Methylocaldum szegediense: one gene and its partner. The protein of the gene in region 2 interacts with the protein of the main gene of each other region in a pairwise test. Links are inferred from orthologs where the notes say so. Each region holds a gene or a part of one and is shown on either strand. Other genes may lie near its edges.

Region 1 (6,195 bases), 2.4 Mb from region 2 along the record:
GTCGCTATCGGCACTGTGATGCTGCCCCATTTGTCGAAAAATCATGCGAGCCGCGACCGGGACGGATTCTCCCGTTCGCTGGATTGGGCCCTACGCTGGGTCGTTCTCATTGGCTTGCCTGCAACCTTGGGACTCGCTCTGCTCGCAGGACCGATGATTTCCACTCTTTTCCAGTACGATCGGTTTTCATCCTATGACGCCGAAATGGCCAGTCGGAGCCTGATGACTTATTCCATAGGATTGATCGGTTTCATCGCGATCAAGGTGCTCGTCCCGGGTTTTAGCTCGAGGCAGGATCTCCGTACCCCGGTCCGATACGGCTTTTACGCGGTTCTGGCGAACCTCGCGCTGAATCTCGCTCTGATCTTTCAACTCGCACCCATAGGCTGGGGCCATGCGGGACTCGCCCTAGCGACGGCGCTTGCGGCTATCTTCAACGCCGGGCTGCTCTTGGCAAAGCTTCTCAAGGAACGAATTTACAGACCGGAACCCGGCTGGACGATCTTTCTCCTGCGCGTGGTATTTGCCAGCGCAATGATGGTCCCTATCCTGGTCTACGCGTCCAATGCCTATCCGTGGCAGACCTGGTCGATGATCGAGCGGGTCTCTCATCTCGCGTTATGGATTTTGCTGGGTTTCGCGATCTACGTGTCGTGTCTCACTCTGACCGGCCTCCGTCCCCGGCACATGCTCGTTCCTGAAAGCACCTGAGGACCGTCGCATGCGCCTGAGCCGAGGACTCGCCGAACTCAAGCTTCCCGAAAAGGGATGCGTTGCCACGATTGGTAACTTCGACGGCGTCCATATCGGCCACCGCCAGGTGATCGAGCGGTTAGCAGAAGCGGGTCGCAGGCTGGAATTACCGGTCGTGGTCGTTCTGTTCGAGCCTCAACCGCGCGAATATTTTTTCCCGGACGAAGCACCGGCCCGCCTGACCCGCCTTCGCGAGAAATTGGCCCGCTTGGCCGAATTGCCCGTCGATCATGTTTTGCTGCTGCGATTCAACTGGCATCTGGCCATGTTGCCGGCGCAAGACTTCATCCGAACCATCCTGCTCGAAGGATTGCGCATCAAATATTTGGTAGTGGGAGACGATTTCCGGTTCGGCAGAAACCGAGTCGGCAATTTCGCCATGCTGCGCGAAGCCGGAAGAGCATTCGGTTTCGACGTGGTCGACACCCCGTCGGTCCTGGTGAACGGACGGCGCGTCAGCAGCACCTGGGTCCGCAACGCTCTCGAAGCTGGCGACTTGGCCAGTGCGGCTCAGCTCCTGGGGCGCCCGTACTCCGTTTGCGGACGTGTCGTGCACGGTGCCAAACGCGGCCGAATGCTGGGCTTTCCTACCGCCAACGTCGCAATGAGACGGAAAAACACTCCTGTCCAAGGGGTGTTTGCCGTTACAATGTCCGGAATCGGCGAACGTCCGCTACCGGGAGTTGCGAACGTAGGCATACGCCCTACCATCGGGGGCGGACGCACGGTACTCCTGGAAACCTATTTGCTGGACTTCTCCGGAGATCTCTACGGAAAACAGGTGGAAATCGTTTTTCACCGCAAACTCCGGAACGAAAAGCGCTTCGACAGCTTAGGCGAACTACGGGCCCAGATCGAACGGGACGTCGCAACTGCACGAAGCTATTTCGCCACCTCCAATCCAATACCATCCTCTGCATCATGAGCACGGATTATAAATCGACACTCAATTTACCCAGGACCGACTTTCCGATGAAGGCCAATCTGCCGCAGCGCGAGCCCGAGCAGCTCGAGCGCTGGCGCAGCTTGGATCTTTACCGGAAGATCCGCGAGACGTTCCGTGGACGCCCCAAATTCGTTCTTCACGATGGTCCGCCCTATGCCAACGGCGAAATCCACATCGGCCATGCCGTAAACAAGATCTTGAAAGACATTATCGTCAAGAGCAAGGGACTCAGCGGTTTCGACGCGCCCTATGTGCCAGGTTGGGACTGCCATGGCCTGCCCATCGAACTGATGGTGGAGAAAAAGATTGGCAAAGCCGGCGTTAAGGTCGACGCGTCTGAGTTCCGCAAAGCCTGCCGTTCCTATGCGACCGAGCAAGTGGACGTCCAGCGGCGCGAGTTCATCCGGCTCGGCATTTTAGGTGATTGGGACAATCCGTACCTGACCATGGATTTCCGTTACGAGGCGGATATTTTGCGCGCTTTGGGGCGCATTTCTGCACGCGGCCATCTGGTGAAAGGGGCAAAGCCCGTGCATTGGTGCACCGATTGCGGCTCCGCGCTGGCCGAAGCCGAGGTCGAATACGAAAACAAGCGTTCGATCGCTATCGACGTGCGGTTCAGAGTACTCGACGAAGCTGCGCTGATCCAGCGTTGTCATTCGGTGCCCGGCCACCCTGGCGAAGGCCCGCTCTCGATCGTCATCTGGACGACCACTCCTTGGACCCTGCCTGCCAACCAGGGCGTGGCGCTCAATCCGGATCTCGATTACGCCGTCGTTCAATGCCGGGAGCCGACGGAACGGCTGGTCGTGGCTGAGGCCCTGATGAAGGATGTGATGATACGTTACGGCATCGACGATTACCACGTCGTGGCGTATGGCAAGGGCTCGGATCTCGAAGGCTTGCTGCTTCAACATCCTTTTTACGAGCGGGAAGTACCGATCGTTCTCGGCGAGCATGTGACGCTCGAGGCCGGTACCGGTGCGGTGCATACGGCACCCGGACATGGCCAGGAAGACTACGTCGTCGGTCAGCGCTACGGCTTGCCGGTCGACAATCCGGTGGCTGACGACGGCAAGTTTCTGCCGAGCACGCCGCTGTTTGCAGGCGAGCACGTGATGAACGCCAACGACCATGTGGTCGAGGTGTTGAAGGAACGCGGCGCGCTGCTGCACGAGGAGCGCATCGAACACAGCTACCCGCACTGCTGGCGGCACAAGACGCCGGTCATCTTCCGAGCGACACCGCAATGGTTCATCGCCATGGACAAGAACGATCTTCGCCGCCAGGCCCTGGAAGAAATCAAGAAAGTGCAATGGATACCGGACTGGGGCCAGGCGCGCATCGAAGGCATGGTCGCCAACCGGCCTGACTGGTGCGTCTCCCGCCAGCGCAACTGGGGCGTGCCGATCGCCTTGTTCGTCCATCGCGAGACCGGCGCGCTACACCCGCGTAGCGAAGAGCTGATCGAAGCGGTCGCCCAAAGAGTCGAGGAAAAGGGGATTGACGCCTGGTTCGAACTCGATCCCGTCGAATTGCTCGGCGAAGAGGCGGCTCAGTACCAGAAGATCAACGACACACTGGACGTCTGGTTCGATTCCGGAGTCAGCCACTTCTGCGTGCTGGATCGGCGGGAAGACCTGTATTCTCCAGCCGACCTCTACCTCGAAGGATCAGACCAGCATCGCGGCTGGTTCCAATCATCTTTGCTCGCCTCGATCGCGATCCGGGACACCGCGCCGTATCGGCAGGTCTTGACCCATGGCTTCACCGTGGACGCGGAAGGCAAAAAAATGTCGAAATCCAGGGGCAATGTCGTAGCCCCGCAGAAAGTGATGCAGAACCTCGGAGCCGACATCCTGAGGCTCTGGGTCGCGGCCACCGACTACCGTGCCGAGATGAGTGTCTCCGACGAAATCCTAAAGCGCACGGCGGACGTTTACCGGCGCTTGCGCAATACCGCCCGCTACCTGCTCGCCAACATGAACGGCTTCGATCCGGAGCGCCATTTGGTTGAGCCCGAAAAGATGCTGGCACTCGATCGCTGGGCAGTCGACCGGGCGTTTCGTCTCCAGCAGGAAATCGTCAAAGCTTACGAAACGTATCAGTTCAACCTGATCTACCAAAAAGTCCACAATTTCTGCTCCATCGACCTAGGCAGCTTCTACCTCGACGTGCTCAAGGACCGCCAGTACACCTGCCGTGAGGACAGCCTCCCGCGACGTTCGGCACAAACCGCCATGTACCACATCGCCGAGGCCTTGACCCGCTGGCTGGCCCCGATCTTGAGTTTCACGGCCGATGAAATCTGGCGTTATTTGCCCGGCAAACGGAGCGAATCGGTCTTTCTGGAGACCTGGTACGAGGGGCTGTTCCCATTGGACGAATCCTCGCTGTTCGACCGCGAGTTCTGGGATTTCGTGCTCAAAATCCGCGAGGCGGTGAGCAAAGAACTGGAGGTGCTGCGCGTACGCGGCGAGATCGGGGCGTCGCTGGATGCCGAAGTCGAACTTTACTGCAGCCAGCCGATTCTCGAACGGCTTGCACCTATCGAAGGCGAGCTCCGCTTCGTGTTCATCACGTCGTACGCGAGCCTTCGGCCCGAAGGAACCGGCGACACGCTTCCGACAGGGATCGAGGGACTGGAGCTCAAAGTTCGGGCTTCCGATAAACCCAAATGTGTACGTTGTTGGCATCACCGCGAGGATGTCGGCCAGCATGCCGACCACCCCGAGCTTTGCGGACGTTGCGTCGAAAACGTCGTGGGTCCGGGCGAAACCCGTCTTTACGCCTGACGCTTATGCTGCATTGGCTTTGGCTCTCCGTGCTGGTCGTCGTCTTGGACCAACTCACCAAGCTGATGGTCGACCGATCAATGGAACTCTATGAATCGGTCGGCTTGCTGCCTTTTTTTCAGCTCACTTACCTACGCAACCAAGGCGCAGCGTTTAGCTTTCTGAGCGAGGCCGGGGGCTGGCAGCGCTGGTTCTTCATCGGCCTGGCGGCGATTGCCAGCGTCGCGATCTGTTACTGGCTAAGCCGACTCGGCAAAAATCAACGCTGGGAAGCCGCCGCCTGGGCGCTGGTACTCGGCGGTGCGCTAGGCAACCTCATTGACCGGGTCGCTTACGGATACGTTATCGACTTTATCGACGTATTTTACGGAGAGTGGCACTGGCCTGCTTTCAACGTCGCCGATTCGGCGATCACCATAGGCGTCGTGATGCTGTTGATCGACTCGCTGAGACCGCGGCAATCGACGGCCGATCTGGCGTAAGTTAGAAAGCGATCTGCCGGAAACACTCCGCCACGACAGTTGGGCCTTAGGCGCGAATAGCGTCGCACTCGGTCCGACGAAATCCTCTCGCGGACAGCAACCGGTAAAGCCTTCCCCAATCGAAGCTCGGACCCGGATCGGTCTTGCGTCCCGGAGCGATATCGCTATGACCGACTATCCGGTTCGGGGATAGGCTCGGATAAGCCTCGAACAGCGCGGCGAGCACATCGGCCAGGCCATCGTACTGTGCGTCGGCATAGGGAACGTCGTCGGCTCCTTCCAACTCGATACCGATCGAAAAATCATTGCAGCGCTCCCGCCCCCGATAGCTGGACGGCCCGGCGTGCCAAGCCCGCCGGTGAAACGGAACATATTGAACGAGTTCGCCGTCGCGCCGTACGAGCGCATGGGCCGATACCCGTATGCCGCATATCCGCTGGAAATACGGATGGGCGGTAGGCTCCAAAGTACTCGTGAACAGTCGGTCTATCCAGTCGCCGCCGAACTGGCCCGGAGGCAGACTGATACCGTGAATCACCACCAACGAAATATCCCCTGCATCAGGCCTGTCGTCGCAGTTGCAGCTCTCGACACGCCTCGCATCCGTCAGCCAATGGTCGATGACTTTCATGTATCTAACCGAATTCAAAATTACCGGAGTTCCATGTTATTTGCGCAAGATCTCGACAATCATTATTCCCATATTTTCGGTTTTGTGAATCCGGTCACGATACCGGAAACGCTTACCCTTTAAATTAATGACAACATTCTGATACCGAGTATTACGGTTATCATTGAGTCGAATTAATAGCACTGCTGTGCACAAGTCCTAAAGTCCATATTCGATGTTGAAGGATCGACGCCAAATTCGCCTGAAGAAGGCTCCGAAAAACCGCCTTTCCCCTGGTTTTTCTTTTTACCGAGCTCAACACCGTCTTTTTCTACTTGGCTCACATGTTCAATCATTTCTCCGATTGAACACGAAAGAACATTCCTCTTCCATACGCGTACCTCGATCATTTTCGAGGTTTTCTGAAACGGATTTAAAGAATCGAGAATACCTAAATATGTCCCTTCTCAACACGATTGCGAGCAGGAATCAGAGCCCTTCTCCTTCGAAACCGAGAATAAGAACAATCCAATCGGATAAGAGCTGTTCAACCGAAAACGACTCGATCGAAAAACAAGAATCGTCTCGACCACGAACGAAAAAATACGG
Region 2 (5,749 bases):
AGCGTCGACACAGGGCGATCAAACGGGGTGGCCAAGGGGATGGCGGCGCTTCGGATGACAGCAGCAGGTTCAGGCTCAATTCGCGGATCCGCTCCACATTCGCCTGCAAGTCCCGCAGCTTGGTCAGATTCGGCGATACGGAAATGCCAAGCGCCCGTTCCAGTGCCGTTGCCGCAGCATTGGCATGTGCTTTGGGGCAGAGGGAAAACAGCCTCCCGAACAAGGTGGGAACCACTTCAGGCGGTTTGCCCAGTGCCAGGCGCTCAACCGGAAGAAGCGGCCTTGGCGTGATGTTTACGGACACGATCGTGTCGGAGGAAATGCCGCAGCGAATCAGCAGTTCCGCGGTTCCAACAGTCGTACTCAAGGGTAGTTAATTCCGGTTAAGACGGCCACTGAGATGCTTCGGTCAAGCGTCCAAAACGGGAAAGCGCTTTTTAGTCGGCGGGTATGCTGTGCTTTGACATTGTTACGGCGCAGTGAGAAAAGAGTACGTGTTATTCCATTCGGCATTCGCGTGAACATTAATCGTAGGGTGGGTTAGCGCAGCGTAACCCACCGATTCGAGGTCGCTCGGTGGGTTACGGCCTCGCGGCCTAACCCACCCTACAAAAATTAATCCTTTATTGAATACGATTTGGAATTATTCGAGTCGCCCTCACCCCAAACCCAATCACTCCGCACGGTCCCTATGCGGAGCCGCAAGCTGCGCTCACGCGTGCAAATCGGCAATCCTGCCGATGTATCCCCGTAGGGGAGAAAGTCTTTGCGGCTTTACTTTATTCTTTCCTGATTAGCGATGAAATTCAGTATAGGCTCACGTAGTGAGCCACTATGGGACTTAGACTAGGGACATCGATCACAATATGAGGTGTCCCATGCCGATGAACCGAGTGCAATTTCAAAAGGGGTTGTCGTTGGCCGAGTTTCTGGGCCAATACGGCCGTGAAGAGCAATGCGAAGCAGCACTGGAAGCCCTGCGCTGGCCAGAGGGTTTCCGCTGTCCGGCCTGCGGCGGCGCGCACCACACGGTGTTCGAACGGAGCGGGCGAAAATACTGGCAATGCGGACACTGCCGAAAGCAAACGACGCTGACGGCCGGGACGATCTTCGAATCGACCAAACTGCCGCTCACCTCCTGGTTTCTGGCGATGTACCTCTTAACCCAAGCCAAGAACAATGTCTCGGCCTTGGAACTGATGCGTCATCTCGGGGTGTGTTATCGCACCGCCTGGCTGGTGAAGCATAAGCTGATCCAGGTGATGGCGGAGCAGGAAGCGGATCGGCAACTGACCGGGCGGGTCGAGATTGACGATGCTTACCTGGGCGGGGAACGGTCCGGGAAACGCGGACGGGGCTCCGAAAACAAAGTCAGCTTTGTGATGGCGGTACAAACCACGGACGACGGGCACCCGTGGTTTGTGCGCCTTGATCCCCTGCCGTTCACCCAGCAGGCGATCGCGAACTGGGCCCAACGCGCCTTAGCCCCGTCGACCTACGCCCTCACCGATGGCCTGAGCGGGTTTCGGAGCTTGCACCGGGTCATCGCGGGGCATCAACGCCTGATTCTGGGCTCTGGGCGGTCATCGGCCCAACATCCGGCGTTTCGTTGGGTTAACACGCTGTTGAGCAACCTGAAAACCGCCCTTTCCGGCACCTATCATGCGATCAAATTTGAGAAATATGCCAGGCGGTATCTAGCCGAATTCCAATACCGCTTCAATCGGCGTTTCGATCTCAAAATTCTGCTTCAACGGCTGGCGCGTGCTGCGGTGTTGACTCATCCTCGAGCCGAGTGGCGACTTCGCTTGGCTGAAGTTCATCGCTAATCAGGTATTCTTTTGGAAAATCCACTAACCCTCCGGGCAAGGAAGGAAACCGGATTTCGCGCCGTCGCAGCGGGGACAGCACCAGTTCTCAGGGAGTTCCGAAAAAGCAGTACCCGGCGGAATCTGTGCCTGAACATCGCCTTCGTCCGGGTCGTACACGTGCCAACAGACGCGGCATTCGAAGCGCGTTGCCTCGGTCATGATCAGCTTGCCTTCAGCAGAGCCAGCAGTTCCCTGATCCGCTGCAGCGAATCCTCGAGATCCTCCCGGGTAGCCTGCGCCGCTTGCGGAATCGGGGTGATTTCCAGGGTATTCAGGATCATTTGGTCGCTGGCGTTGAAATACTGAACCCACCACACATTGGGCAAGCCGGTCAGGCGGATGCGGCAGTCGCCGTAACCCTTGGATAATATGGAGACGCCGGCTAGTCCCAGCACGTCGACTAGATATGCGAGGTCGTTTTCGGTCATCGGCAGCAGCGAGAGATTAATGACCTCGCTCTGCCCTTCTTCGAAGGCGGCCGATTTCGCGAACACTTCCACTAATAGCGAAGGCGCGTTCATGAGTCCTTCCGGGAAAGACTGCGGCCGTTCGACCCCGGACGTATACCTTCCGGCTTGTCGCAACACCGCCGGAACCGAGCCGACTTCGAGATAGTCTCGGGCGGGTTCTCCCGGACGGAATTCGCGCAGCCGCCACACGCCGATGAACACCGACTCGCGAATCGCCCAACGCACGTCCGGTATGTCGACCAAGGCGCTGACCTCGCCGTCCCCTAGCACCTGATCGAGAAAACGGCCGGTTTCTTCGTCGTACGAATCGAGATCGATACGGTCCGAATCGATACCGTTCAGCTCGGCCGTCAAGCACTCGGCCAATTGACGCAAGACCGCGATACCGGCACGACTGGCGGGAATCCCGCCTGTAATTGGCATCGAGAAGGTCTGCATGCCCCGAGGCATCTGGAGATAGCCGCATTCAGGATCGTCGAAAGGACTGACCGGCCTGGCGTTCTCGGTCGCAACTGGGCTGTGCTGTTCAAGCATGGTCATCATCCCTCCCCGTCCAACCATTGCTGGATCTGACTGTGATAATCGGCCCAGGCTTGTATCCGCGCCATGATCTTGGATGCTTGGCCGTCGTTCAAAAATACCAGCGCGGGATAGACCACAACGCCGTAGTCCCGGGCCGCGGAAACAACAGCCTCGGGTTTCAAAACCGCTGCCCGTAGCGACGGAAACGCCCGCAGCAATTCAGGAAGCACCACAGCGAGATCGGCATTCTCCGGATGGGCCTTGGGATCGCTGAAAAAGCCGACCAGACATTTCGAATGCGCCGCAGCGAATTCGACCAGACCCTCTTTATCCACCAGGCTAATGCCCGGATTGCCTGAAAGCCGATCGAACATCTCCGCCAGGGTCATGTCGGCTCCCGCAGGAACTCGGGTAACTGAGGCTCGCGGTCCACCAAGTCGGCGAACGCCGCGGCCGGATCGTAACTGCCGCTCATAGCATCCCGCAGCCCCTTCAATGCGGCCTCAATCTGCGCGGCGCGCTCGGGTTCGAGAACCTCACGAGCCGTCCCAAGAAACACCAACACCCAGGTACCCTCCGGCTGCGATCCCACCAAACGCATGTCGACCATCGCCTCGCCCTCGGCACCCTTGCACCAGGCCTGAAACGATTCCGCTCGAACGACTTGCATGGGAATGCCTATGCACACTTCACTCGCTCCGCAATGCAAGAAACCGTTCGTCTCCGACTCGACAGGCCTCCCTTGCCGACGGACGCAGAGCCTCGTAGGCCGCTAGACTTAAGGGATCGGAATCCGGCTCCGCCTGAGTCCGTTTCTCAGCCACGATCCCGAGTTCAGCCAAATACTGGAGGATGCGGGCGACTGCTGGTTCCAGCATGGCCTTGACCGGCTCGCTGAGACTGCCGCCGTAATCCTCCAGCACGCAAGGCTGAACGCCGACGAGATACAAATGCCGTGGTGAGTAGCCGAGCAGTTCGCTCAAGGCCAGCACTTCCTGAAAGGAAACCTGGTGCAGGCTCATCTTCTTCGCTCCCAAATAAGCCGGCACCTCGCTATCGCGCAATTCCACCAGCGTTCCGGGATCATGCTTGAAATCCACGGCATCGGCAATGATCAGCGTATCGGCTTCCTGTACGTAGGGTAGCAAGGCCAGCCCCTGGGTGCCGCCGTCCATCAGCCGCACCGATTCGGGAAAATCATAGTTTCGTTGCAGCGCCTGCACGACACGCACGCCGAAACCTTCGTCAGCCCATAGTACATTGCCGATACCGAGAATCAAAATTCGGTTCACGGCCTATCATCCCGGAAATGGCGCCACCCGTCGATCATGGTCGTCGCTACCGTCTGCCGAGACATCCGATGTTCGCGGATGACGATATAGACGTGGATCACGGTAAACACGACCAGATACCACATGCCCACGTGGTGCCAAGTATGAACATCCTGACTCTCACCGAACAGTGGTATCACCCAACCAAACCAGCGGCTGGCCCAGCTCCCCTGCCCTAGGCCTTCGCCGTACAGCGCGAAACCGGTCACGATCATGAACAGCGCGCCCAGCACGTAGAACAGAAACATGGCCAGGTTGGCGAGCGGATTGTGGCCGGCATGTTTGCGTGGTTCCGGCACCAGAAACAGATACCATTTGATTTCGTGCCAGAGACCTTCCCACCAGTCAGCGCGGTGTATCGCCGGAACGAATAGCTCGCGTGCATATTCGTTGCCGACCAACGCCCAGTAGGCGCGGCCGATGAAACCGACCGCCAGTAGGTAGCCGGCGGCGAAATGGGTGAAGCGAACATAGCCCATTAAATAGTGCTCGCTGGCTTCACCGTCCGAAACGACCAAGGGCGAAGCGATCAAATAGCCGGTAACGGCAAGCACCACCAGTGCCAGCGCATTCACCCAATGCCACAGCCGAACCGGCCTCTCGTAGACATAAACCGGGTTCTGCACGGAATCGATCGCGGACATGGAGCCCCCTCACCAAACCTGAGCGAGCAGAGCTATGCCGAACACGCTTGCGGCCCCGCCGGCGATACGGTACATGCCGGGCGCGGGGAGCAGGCAACGACCCAGCACGATACCGAGGATATGGAGCGCACCCGTCGCGATCACGAATCCGCCCGCATAAGCGGTGAATGCCGTGTTTTGAGCCATTTCGAGGCCGTGGGCATAGCCATGGGCGACGGCGAAAAGACCGACGATCAGGCTCGCGAGCACGCCCGAAAGCCGAACCTTAGCCAAGAGCAGCAGCCCCAGGGCCAGAACCGATGCGGCGATGGCAGACTCCATCCCGGCAACTTCCACGCCGAATGCTCCCAGCGCACCGCCCAGGACCATGGCCGCCATGAACGTCGCCGGCAATCGCCACAAACGCCCCGGCTCGGCGGTCATTAACGCGGCCCACACGCCCACGCACACCATCGCCACAAGATGATCGGCGCCGAGTAGAGGATGAACGAAACCACTCGCGAACCCTTCCACCGGGTGAAAACCGGTATGGGCGAAGGACTGGCGGGCCCAGAGGAGTTGAATCAGCAAAGGAAGTACGTATTTGAGACGCATAAGATTCCCCGATGTATAAGGTTTTTGAATCCTGTCACGCATGAAACACCCGAACGTCGTTGCCTTGAGCTGCACTAGCTAGAAAATGCACCGGATGGATTGTGCGTCCACAATCCTGCAGTTGGATAATCCCAAATCGCTTTCAAAAGGCATTCATTTTTGTAGGGTGGGTTAGGCCGTGAGGCCGTAACCCACCGCGCGACCTCGGACCTGCCCTGAGCCGGTCAAAGGGCCTGTGTTCCGAGCGAATCCGACGGACTAACCCATCATCGATGGGTTTCGCTTCACTCTACCCATCCTACGATTCCTGTTCATCC

The links.
Region 1: the proteins of QEN43_RS01750 (region 2) and ileS interact in binary tests that used the Escherichia coli proteins (3 or more experiments, as listed by UniProt). The link is inferred for Methylocaldum szegediense from one-to-one orthologs.

Annotation. Positions count from the first base shown.
Region 1 is NZ_OX458333.1:2,839,283-2,845,477, forward strand. Bases 1,275-4,694 are described here. They hold ileS (isoleucine--tRNA ligase), read left to right. Parts: upstream 1,275-1,674; coding sequence 1,675-4,494; downstream 4,495-4,694. Other genes in these bases: ribF (bifunctional riboflavin kinase/FAD synthetase), read left to right, coding at 1,275-1,678; lspA (signal peptidase II), read left to right, coding at 4,500-4,694. In the rest of the region: murein biosynthesis integral membrane protein MurJ, read left to right, coding at 1-711; more of ribF, read left to right, coding at 722-1,274; more of lspA, read left to right, coding at 4,695-4,976; 1,6-anhydro-N-acetylmuramyl-L-alanine amidase AmpD, read right to left, coding at 5,023-5,607; QEN43_RS12135 (hypothetical protein), read right to left, coding at 5,781-5,930. UniProt on the Escherichia coli protein: Catalyzes the attachment of isoleucine to tRNA(Ile). As IleRS can inadvertently accommodate and process structurally similar amino acids such as valine, to avoid such errors it has two additional distinct tRNA(Ile)-dependent editing activities.
Region 2 is NZ_OX458333.1:401,932-407,680, reverse strand. Bases 2,355-5,328 are described here. They hold QEN43_RS01750 (HyaD/HybD family hydrogenase maturation endopeptidase), read right to left. Parts: upstream 4,156-5,328; coding sequence 3,553-4,155; downstream 2,355-3,552. Other genes in these bases: QEN43_RS01740 (HupE/UreJ family protein), read right to left, coding at 4,848-5,328; cybH (Ni/Fe-hydrogenase, b-type cytochrome subunit), read right to left, coding at 4,152-4,838; QEN43_RS01755 (HypC/HybG/HupF family hydrogenase formation chaperone), read right to left, coding at 3,249-3,551; QEN43_RS01760 (thioredoxin domain-containing protein), read right to left, coding at 2,881-3,252; QEN43_RS01765 (hydrogenase expression/formation protein), read right to left, coding at 2,355-2,884. Outside these bases: QEN43_RS01780 (nickel-dependent hydrogenase large subunit), read right to left, coding at 1-367; QEN43_RS01775 (IS1595 family transposase), read left to right, coding at 879-1,829; QEN43_RS01770 (rubredoxin), read right to left, coding at 1,854-2,030; more of QEN43_RS01765, read right to left, coding at 2,033-2,354; more of QEN43_RS01740, read right to left, coding at 5,329-5,432.